Regions from separate parts of the Streptomyces sp. Da 82-17 genome, predicted to be linked through region 1. Evidence: riboswitches for the same ligand, from Rfam matches in the RefSeq annotation. Region 1 holds a riboswitch; the other holds the start of a gene.

Region 1 (5,310 bases):
CCCGACTCGGCGTACCCGGCGGAGAGCACCACCAGTCCGCGCACTCCCCGCTCGCCGCACTCGGCGACCACCTCGGGCACGCGCTCGGCGGGCACGGCGACGACGGCGAGGTCGACCGGCTCGTCGATGTCCCGCACGGAGCGGTGCGCGGGCACGCCGTCGATCTCCTTCTGGTCCGGGGCGAAGGCGCTGTTCACCGCGTACGCCCGGCCGGTGAAGCCGGATTCGACCAGGCTGTGCAGGACCGTGCGGCCGATGCCGCCGGGGCGGCGCCCGGTGCCGATGACGGCGACCGAGCCGGGGGTGAGCAGCCGCTGCACGGAGTGGGCCTCGGCGCGCTGCTCGCGGGCGCGCTGCACGGCGAGCGAGGCCTCGGTGGGTTCGAGGTCGAACTCCAGGCGGACGACGCCGTCTTCGAAGCTGCGCTTCTGCTCGTACCCGGCGTCCCGGAAGACTTTGATCATCTTGTTGTTGGCGGGCAGCACCTCGGCGGCGAAGCGGCGGATGCCGCGCTCGCGGGCGACCGCCGCGATGTGTTCGAGGAGCGTGGAGGCGACGCCGCGGCCCTGGTGGGCGTCCTGCACGAGGAAGGCGACCTCGGCCTCGTCCGCGGGGGCCGACGCGGGACGTCCCTGGGCGTCGATCCGGTCGTACCGGACCGTCGCGATGAACTCGCCGCCGATGGTGACGGCGAGGCCGACCCGGTCCACGTAGTCGTGGTGGGTGAAGCGGTGGACGTCCTTGGCGGACAGGCGGGGGTACGGAGCGAAGAAGCGGTAGTACTTCGACTCGTCCGAGACTTGTTCGTAGAAGCTGACCAGGCGGTCGGCGTCTTCGGTGGTGATGGGCCTGATCCGTGCCGTGCCGCCGTCGCGCAGCACCACGTCCGCCTCCCAGTGGGCGGGGTAGGCGGCGTCCGTGGAGTCCGCGTGCTCGACCGGCGTCATGCGGCCCAGAGTACGGCGAACCGGCCTTTCGGTCAGGGCCTGTGGACAGCCCGGTACGACCTTCGGCCCGGGCCTGTGGAAAACCCGCGCCCGCCCCCCCTCCTGGAGCCGTCCCCGGAGCCGCCTCCCGACCCGCCCTCGGGCCCGTCTCACCCACTGAGTACGGGTCGCGGTGCCGCCCCGTGCGATGCAAGGTAGGAAGGCCGGACGGCGGCCGGGGTTCAGGACGTACGGCCTCTCGGAGCATCCGCCGCGGTATGAGACAGTGGTCTAGACAAGTGCTTGAGCGACACCTGAAGGGCAGCATCACATGGCTGAGCGCCGCGTCAACGTCGGCTGGGCCGAGGGCCTCCACGCCCGTCCCGCCTCCATCTTCGTCCGCGCGGCCACGGCCGCCGGCGTCCCCGTGACGATCGCCAAGGCCGACGGGAACCCGGTCAACGCCGCTTCCATGCTCGCGGTGCTCGGCCTGGGCGCGCAGGGCGGCGAGGAGATCGTGCTCGCCTCCGACGCCGAGGGTGCGGACGTCGCCCTGGACCGTCTGGCGAAGCTGGTCTCCGAGGGTCTCGAGGAGCTCCCCGAGACCGTCTGAGCGTCCGAGCCCGGCTCGGACGCACGGGGCTCCGGCCCCGGCCTGACCCGTTCAGGCGCACCACTGCCGCGGAAGCCCCGCAGACCGACGAGGTCTGCGGGGCTTCCGTGTTTTTCGCGGCCGGTATTGCGGCACGCACCAAAAGGCACTGCCGACAGCCGTACGAGATAAACGGACCAGACGGGGCCGCAGAGAAATGGGCAGCCCGCAACGGGGCGCAACAATTCCCGGCCCGTACACCCTATTCGTATACGGCTTTCGTTAATTCCGGCCGCTCGCCATGTTTACGGAATGTTGCGAAGTCCTCACCGCAGCGACCCTGCCGACCCGCGCCCCGCCGTCCGCGAAACGCAGCCGGTGCGCGGCCTTGGAGCGTTCGGTGTGCTGGGCGGTGAGGGCGCGGGCGCGTTCCGCGTCGCGCCGGGCCACCGCGTCGACGATCGCGCCGTGCTCCGCCCAGGACTCGGTCGGCTTGGCGGGCGGCTCGACCGCGTACATCCACGCGATCTTCTGGCGCAGCTGCGTGAGCAGGGCGGTCAGGCCCGCGCTGCCGGAGGCCTGGGCGAGGGTCTCGTGGAACCAGCCGTCCAGAGAGCGCAGGTCGTCGCTGTGCCCGGCGCGGGCGCGCTCCTGGCCGAGCCGTACGAGGCCGCGCAGCACCTTGAGGTGGGCCTCGGTGCGGCGCTGCGCCGCGCGGGCCGCGCCGAGCGGTTCGAGGAGCTGTCTGGCCTCGAGCAGGTCGGCGGCGTCCTGCGCGGTGGGCTCGGCGACGCACGCGCCCGCGTGCCTGCGCGTGCTGACGAACCCCTCCGCTTCCAGGGTGCGCAGCGCCTCGCGGACCGGGACGCGGGAGACGCCGTACCGCCGCGCGAGGACCTCTTCGGTGAGCCGGCCGCCGCGTTCGAAGACTCCCGCGACGATGTCGTCGCGAATCGCCGTGCATACCGAGTGCGCCGGAATGCGCATGACCGGACCTCCACCTGTGAATCACCCGTTCTGCGACTCTATTCCAGCACACCTGAATTTCCGACGACTCACCGGAATTCATGGAAGTCTTTTGGCCTGCGCCCGGCCGAAAACCGGCCGAATCGGATCGGCCGGTGGAGCGAGGAGCAATGTCCGGGAACGCCGAAGGCCCCGGCAGCGGATGCCGGGGCCTTCGGTGCGGGGTGCGTGCGGTGGCGTCAGACGTTCACGCCGTGCGAGCGCAGGTACGCGACCGGGTCGATGTCCGAGCCGTATTCGGGCGACGTGCGGGCCTCGAAGTGCAGGTGCGGGCCCGTGGAGTTGCCGGTCGAGCCGGAGAGGCCGATCTGCTGGCCGGGGGTGACGGTCTGGCCGACCGAGACGCCGATGGACGAGAGGTGGCCGTACTGGGTGTACGTGCCGTCGTTCATCTTGATCACGATGTTGTTGCCGTACGCCCCGCCCCAGCCGGCCTCGACGACGGTGCCGGAGCCGACGGCGACGACGGAGGTGCCGGAGCCGGCGTGGAAGTCGACGCCGCTGTGGCTGCCGGAGGACCAGAGGGCGCCGCCGGTCTGGTAGCCGGTGGAGATGTACGAGCCGGCGACCGGGGCGGTGTAGCTGTTGAGGCGCTTGCGCTCGGCCTCGCGGGCGGCGCGCTCCTTGGCCTCGCGCTCCTTCTTGGCCTTCTCCGCGGCCTTGCGCTTGGCCTCGGCCTTGCGGGCGGCCTCGGCGTGCTCCTCGGCCTTCTTCTTGGCGGCGGCCTTGGCGGCTGCCTTCTCCTGGGCGGCGGCCTGGGCGTCTATCTGCTCGGCGAGCGAATCGCCCACGGAGACGGCCTGGTTGATGCCGGTGTCGTCGAGGGCCGCGGAGCTCTCGGCGGCCATCGCGGGGGCGGAGAGGCCGCCGACGACGCCCGAGGTGGTCAGGGCGGCGACACCGGCGATGGTGGCGCTCTTGCGGGTCAGGCGGCTGGGACGGCGGTGCTTCCCGGTGGCACGGGCGAAGGCCATGGGGTGGCGGTGTCCTTTCCTTCCTTCTCGCCTACCGGGTTAGCTGACGGGTTCGGAGCAGGAAGGTCTCCTACGGGCCCCCTCCGCGCGGGAGGGCGTCCGATTCACCCCAGGGACTGCGTGTGGGTCCCCGGCTCCCCTGGCTCGCGCCGTACGGGGACTCGGCGATGACTGTCCGGTGCCGCGGGCGCGGCGCATAGCTGGCGAACAGCCGGACCGACGCTAAACGGGACATCTTTCAATCAACAAACGGATCACGCCTTTTGTAGTGCACGCCACAGGGCAGATCCCCAACCACTCTGAAATTTCAGCCCTAATCGGACATTGCATGACGAGGTGCTCGAACGGTGGGGGCCCCGGTGGCGCGGGTGCGCCACCGGGGCCCCTGAGCCCGTCACCGCGTCGCCGCGGCGGCCCGACTAGCCCGTGACAACGGTCACTTCACCGATGCCGAGCGCCTTCACGGGCTCGGCGATCTGGTCGGCGTCGCCCACCAGGACCGTGACGAGACGGTCCTCGGGGAACGCGCTGACGACGGCCGCGGTGGCCTCCACCGTGCCCGTCTCGGCGAGACGGCGGTACAGCTCCGCCTGGAAGTCGTCCGGCAGCTGCTGCTCGACCTGGTCCGCGAGCGTGCCGGCGACGGCCGCCGCCGTCTCGTACCGCAGCGGCGCCACACCCACCAGGTTCTGCACCGCGACGTCCCGCTCCGGGTCCGTCAGACCCTCGGCCGCGAGGGTCCGCAGCACCTTCCACAGGTCGTCAAGTGCCGGGCCGGTGTTGGGGGTGTCCACCGAACCGCTGATCGCGAGCATCGCCGCACCGCTGCCGTCCGCGGCCGACCGCAGCACCTGCGCGAACGCCCGCACACCGTAGGTGTAGCCCTTTTCCTCGCGCAGCACCCGGTCCAGACGGGACGTCAGAGTCCCGCCCAGGCAGTACGTGCCGAGCACCTGCGCCGGCCACACCTGGTCGTGCCGGTCCGCGCCGATACGGCCGATCAGGAGCTGCGTCTGCACGGCGCCGGGACGGTCCACGATGAAGACCCGGCCGGTGTCGTCCGCGGTGATGGGCGCCGCGGGGCGCTGCTCCGCGGTGTTCCCCGTCCACTCCCCCAGCGTCTCGGCGAGCATCGCGTCCAGGTCGGCGCCCTCCAGGTCACCGACGACGACGACGGTCGCGGTGGCCGGGCGGATGTGCGCGTCGTAGAACTTGCGGACCGCGGCCGCGTCGATGCGGGCGACGGTCTCCTCGGTGCCCTGCCGCGGCCGCGACATCCGCGCCTCGGCCGGGAACAGCTGCTTGTACAGCTCCTTGGCCGCGCGCCGCGCCGGGTTGGCCGTCTCGTGCGGGATCTCGTCCAGGCGGTTGCGTACGAGGCGCTTGATCTCGCTGTCCTCGAAGGCGGGGGCGCGCAGCGCGTCGGCGAGCAGCGCGAGGCCCTTCGGCAGCCGGGAGACCGGCACTTCGAGGGAGATGCGCAGGCCGGGGTGGTCCGCGTGCGCGTCGAGCGTGGCGCCGCAGCGCTCCAGCTCGGCGGCGAACTCCTCGGCGGAGTGCTTGTCGGTGCCCTCGGTGAAGGCCCGCGCCATGATCGTCGAGACGCCGTCGAGGCCCTCGGGCTCGGTGTCCAGCGGGGCGTCGAGGACGACGTCCACGGCGACGATCTGCTGGCCGGGGCGGTGGCAGCGCAGCACCGTCAGGCCGTTGGACAGCGTGCCGCGCTCCGGGGCGGGGAACGCCCAGGGCTTGGCGGCGCCCGGCTGCGGCTGCGGGTGGAACTCCATGGTGG
Region 2 (5,310 bases), on a different contig from region 1:
CGTGCTCGGTGTCCGCGACATAGCCCGTGATGCGGGCGCCCTCACCGGCGTTGGTCCAGAGGTTCTTGGGGCGGCGGCTCTCGTTCCGCTCGATGACGGCGTTGGCGGCGGAGAGGATCGTCTGCGTGGAGCGGTAGTTCTGCTCCAGGAGGATCGTCGTCGCGTTCGGGTAGTCCTCCTCGAACTGGAGGATGTTGCGGATGGTGGCGCCGCGGAACGCGTAGATCGACTGGTCCGCGTCACCCACCACGCACAGCTCGGCGGGCTCGATCGCGGGGGCGCCGTCGGCCACCGGCTCGCCGTTCCCCACGAGTTCGCGCACCAGGGCGTACTGGGCGTGGTTGGTGTCCTGGTACTCGTCGACCATGACGTGGCGGAAGCGGCGGCGGTAGTGCTCGGCGACGTCCGGGAACGCCTGGAGCAGGTGGACCGTCGTCATGATCAGGTCGTCGAAGTCCAGGGCGTTCGCCTCGCGGAGGCGCTGCTGGTACATCGTGTACGCCTGCGCCAGGTTCTTCTCGAAGCCGTCGGCGGCCTGACCGGCGAAGGTCTCCTCGTCGATGAGCTCGTTCTTGAGGTTGGAGATCTTCGCGCTGAAGGACTTGGGCGGGAAGCGCTTCGGGTCCAGGTCGAGGTCGCGGCAGACCAGGGCCATCAGGCGCTTGGAGTCGGCGGCGTCGTAGATCGAGAACGAGGAAGTGAAGCCGAGGCGCTTGGACTCGCGGCGCAGGATCCGCACGCAGGCGCTGTGGAAGGTCATCACCCACATCGCGTTGGCCCGCGGGCCGACCAGGTCGGAGACGCGTTCCTTCATCTCGCCGGCGGCCTTGTTCGTGAACGTGATCGCGAGGATCTGGCCCGGGTGGACGTCCCGCTCCGCGAGGAGGTGGGCGATGCGGTGGGTGAGGACGCGGGTCTTGCCGGAGCCCGCACCCGCGACGATGAGCAGCGGGGTGCCGGAGTGCACGACGGCCGCGCGCTGGTTGTCGTTCAGCCCCTCCAGCAGGGTCGCCGGATCGACCGCGGGGCGGGGGGCGCCGTCGCGGTAGTACGCGTCCCTGGGCGGGGGCGCGTCGAAGCGGCCGCCGAAGAGGTCGTCCGGAATCTGCTCCGGCGCGGGCTCCTCGGGCGGCGGCGGGGGCCCGTCGTCCTTGGGCTGGAGGTCCGCCAGGAAGCTGTCGTCAAAGAGGCTGCTCATCGCCTACCGAGTCTAGGCGGACGCACTGACAGCCCGACCCCGGTTCCCCGAGCCCACCCCCGCCCTCCCCCGGGCCGCCCCTCTGCCGTACGGCGAACAGGCCCGGTCGAGCCGTGTTCACCCGCTCACACAGAGCGAAAGTCACGAAAATGTATCGGGCCTATCGGACACCAACCTTCACAGCTGGCACACGAGTTGGCTACTTTGCTGGCGGGCCGCACGTCCCCCCGCCGGCGAAAAACGCCGGGAGCGCGCGGCCTGCGCCGAGTCCGGTGCGCCCCACGCGGGCAGCCGGAGCCGGGGACCCACCTTCACATCCGGGGTGAATCGGTCCCGTACAAGAGCACAACGTACGAGACCGTAGGGCAGCCCTTCCGAACCATCCGCCCGAACCCGACAGCTAACCCGGTAGGCGGCCAACGGAAGGAGCGCCTCCTTTGGCGTCGCACCGCAAGCCGCGGTCCAGGCCGGGTCTGATACGGACGTCCCAGGCCGTCGGCATCACCACCGCCGCTCTCACCTCCGTCGCCCTGCTGTCGCAGACCGCGGGCGCCGCACCGGCCGAGCCGAAGCCGTCCCTCGAAGAGGTCCAGAAGAAGGTCGACGACCTGTACCGGCAGGCAGGCGTCGCCACGCAGAAGTACAACGCCGCCAAGGAGCGAACCGACCGGCAGCGCGGCGAGGTCGACGGGCTGCTCGACCAGGTCGCCGAGCGCACCGACAAGGTCAACGAGGCGCGGCGCGAGCTCGGTTCGCTCGCCGCGGCCCAGTACCGCCACGGCGGCACCTCGGAGACCGCGCATCTGCTCCTCGCCGACGACCCGCAGGAGATGTTCGACCAGCGGCAGCTGATGAACCGCCTCAGCGACCGGCAGAAGCGCGCCGTCGACGACTACGAGGCGCTGCAGCGCGAGGCCTCCGCCGAACGCGGCAAGGCCCAGAAGAGCCTGGAGACGCTGACCGAGTCGCAGGCCGACCTCCGGGAGAGCAAGCGGGCCGTGCAGGCCAAGCTCTCCGAGGCACGCGAACTGCTGTCGAAGCTGACCGCAGAGGAGAAGGCGCGGCTCGCCGCGATCGAGCGGGAGAAGGAGGCCGCGGCCAAGCGCAAGGCGGAGGAGCTCGCGCGGCAGCAGGCCGAGGAGGAGCGCAGGCGCCAGGCCGAGGAGGAGGCGCGGCAGGAGCAGGAGGAACAGGAGCAGGACTCCGGCTCGGGCTCCGACTCCGGCTCGGGCTCCGGTTCGGATTCTGGTTCCGGCACGGACACCTCGTACGCCGCCAAGGCGGAGAAGGTGATCGCCTTCGCGGAGGCGCAGATCGGCAAGCCGTACGTGTGGGGCGCGACCGGGCCCGACTCGTACGACTGCTCCGGGCTCACGCAGGACGCCTGGCAGGCGGCAGGGATCTCGCTGCCGCGCACCACCTGGGACCAGGTGAAGGTCGGCACGACCGTGAAGACGGCCGACGCACAACCCGGTGACCTGGTGTTCTTCTACGACGACATCAGCCACGTCGGGATCTACATCGGCGACGGCAAGATGATCCACGCCCCGAAGCCGGGGACGAACGTACGCGTCGAGTCGATCTACTACATGCCGATCCACAGCGTGGTGCGGCCGGCCTGAGCCGGTTCTGCCCGGTACGCGCAAGGGCCCGGACCGTTTTCCGGTCCGGGCCCTTGCGCGTGTGTGCGGAGCCGCTACGTCCAGAGCGTCGCGAGGAAGATGTTGACGGTGGTGAGCGCGCCCACCGTCACGAACATCCCCTTGTCCACCTTCTCCTCGTCGCGCTTCACGTAGACGAGGCCGAGGATCACGATCAGCAGGGCCAGCTTCACGCCGATCTTGATGTTGTTGACCGTCTGGTCGTCGGCCTGGTTGAGGCCGACCAGGGCCACACCGGTGACCAGCATCGTCAGCGCACCGTGCAGCATCGCGGGGGTGAACCGTGCCGTGCCCGCGCCCATCGCCTTCATCTGGGTCAGGAAGCCGCCGAGGAGGGAGGCGATGCCGATGATGTGCAGGGCGACGAACACGTTGATGAGTACGTCCATGGAGCGGAGCCTAGCCGGGCACATATCAGCACTCGGCAGGGAGGTCTCGGCGTACCGCGAAATCGGTCGCAGGAGCGTCAAAAACCGGCACCACGCGCGCGTGCGGCCGGTCAATTGCAGTCGGGCGGCACTCTCTGCGGCCAGTTGCGCACATTCCGTCATCGGCCCGTGACTCCGAGGTTTAGCGTCCTTGGCCAGGTGACCGGCACGCACCAACGCCGCCCCCGCCCCGTAGGGCGGCAGCCGGTCGCCCCCGCCGAGAAGTCCGGCGGCGGCCCGCTCCCCCTGTGCGGGTCGCCGCCGGACGCGTGAGGAAGTGGATCAGTGGCCGCGCAACCCAGGCAACGCAAGCACCGAAAACCCAAGCAGCGCTCGATCAGCGGCCATACGGCCCGCACCGCCGCCACCCTGGCCATCGCCGGAGCGGCCTCCGGTGCGGCGCTCCAGGGCACCGGGCACGCGGAGCCCCGGCTCACCGCGGCGCAGGTGAAGGCCAAGGTCGACAAGCTGTACCACGAGGCGGAGATCGCCACCGAGAAGTACAACGGCGTCAAGGAGCGGGCCGAGGCCGCCGAGGACCGCGTCGACGAGCTGCAGGACGAGGCCGCCCGCAGGACCGAACGCCTCAACTCCGCGCGTACCGCGCTCGGTTCGGCCGCAGCCCAGCAGTACCGCACCGGCGCGATCGCGCCCTCCCTGCAGCTCGCCCTCGCCTCCGACCCGGACGGCTACCTGGACCGGGTGATGCGCGCCGACCGCGCGGGTGCACGGCAGGCCGCCGACGTCCGGCGGGTCCAGGGTCAGCTGCGCGATCTGGACCGGCTGCGCGCCGAGGCCGACCGCGAGAGCGGCGAACTCTCCGCGCACCGGGCGAAGTTGCGCCAGCACAAGAAGGACATCAACGGAAAGCTGGCCTCCGCCAAGCGCCTCCTCGACCGGCTCACCGCCGACGAGCGCCGCCAGGTCACGGAAGGCCTGCACGGCGCCGACTCGGGCGCCCGCGCCTCCCGCGACCTGCCGCGCGGCCCCCTCAAGGCCCCCAACTCGCGTGTCGCGCAGGCCATTTCGTACGCGTACGAGGCGATCGGCAGCCCCTACGTGTGGGGCGCGTCCGGGCCGAACTCCTTCGACTGCTCCGGCCTCACCCAGGCCGCCTACCGTTCGGCGGGCGTCTCGCTGCCCCGGACGACGTACACGCAGATCAACGCCGGGCAGCGCGTCTCACGGTCCGAACTCGCCCCCGGTGACCTGGTGTTCTTCTACTCGGGCATCAGCCACGTCGGCCTCTATGTGGGCAACGGGCAGATGATCCACGCGCCCAACCCGAACGCTCCGGTGCGGCTCGCGCCGGTGGACTCGATGCCGTTCGCCGGGGCTACTCGGGTGGCTTGAGAGGGCTCGCACTCGCCGCGGCGGTGCCGCCCTTGTCGGCTACCGCTCGCCCGGCCTCAAGTCCCCCAGCGGGAGCCACATCTTCACGTCGTCGACCCGCTCGTCGCCCACCGCGATACCGCCCGGCAGGCGCCCCCACTCGCGGAACCCGAGGCGTGAGTACAGCTCGACGGCCGAGTGGTTGTCGCCGCGCACCCCGAGCGTGAGCAGTTCGAGGCCCATCGCGCGCGCGTGCTCCACCAACCCGGAGACCAGGCGCCGGCCGAGCCCGAAGCCGCGCGCCGCGGGGTGCGTCATCAACTGCCGGAGCTCACCGCTGTGCCGGTACGTCGACACGGCGCCGCGGCGCTGCCACAGGCCGCAGCCCGCCACCCGCCCGTCGACCGTGGCGACCGCGAACGCCGCGTCCCCCGCCCGCACATCGGCGAGCACCGCGCCCAGCCAGGCGTCCGTCTCGTCCCGCGGCGGCGGGGCGAGGTAGCCGATGGCGCCGCCGTCCGCGGTGACGTCCCCTATCAACCGGTGGATTCCGACCTGGAGTTGAGCCTCCTCCTCGGTCGGCCAGACAACGGCGAGCTGCGGGCGGGTCCTGGCGGGAGCGCCGGAGGAGATGTTCATGGTCAGCCATGCTAGGGGGCACGACGAACGTTGTCCGAAGCCGTCCACCGGG

What was found. A riboswitch is a leader RNA that binds a small molecule or an ion and turns the genes downstream of it on or off. The one in region 1 is predicted to bind cyclic di-AMP.
Region 2: linked by a shared signal. The riboswitch ahead of ACIDOF_RS14945 (NlpC/P60 family protein) and the one ahead of ACIDOF_RS26920 (M23 family metallopeptidase) in region 1 are both predicted to bind cyclic di-AMP.

The regions. Positions count from the first base shown of each region.
Region 1 is NZ_JBJURH010000018.1:58,506-63,815, forward strand. Features, by position in the region: gene ACIDOF_RS26905 (GNAT family N-acetyltransferase) at 1-947, opposite strand, end outside; gene ACIDOF_RS26910 (HPr family phosphocarrier protein) at 1,258-1,539, shown strand; gene ACIDOF_RS26915 (GntR family transcriptional regulator) at 1,801-2,505, opposite strand; gene ACIDOF_RS26920 (M23 family metallopeptidase) at 2,724-3,518, opposite strand; cyclic di-AMP (ydaO/yuaA leader) riboswitch at 3,533-3,695, opposite strand; gene ACIDOF_RS26925 (M16 family metallopeptidase) at 3,938-5,305, opposite strand.
Region 2 is NZ_JBJURH010000007.1:265,135-270,444, reverse strand. Features, by position in the region: gene pcrA (DNA helicase PcrA) at 1-1,198, opposite strand, end outside; cyclic di-AMP (ydaO/yuaA leader) riboswitch at 1,450-1,629, shown strand; gene ACIDOF_RS14945 (NlpC/P60 family protein) at 1,636-2,820, shown strand; gene ACIDOF_RS14940 (hypothetical protein) at 2,895-3,248, opposite strand; gene ACIDOF_RS14935 (NlpC/P60 family protein) at 3,573-4,640, shown strand; gene ACIDOF_RS14930 (GNAT family N-acetyltransferase) at 4,680-5,258, opposite strand.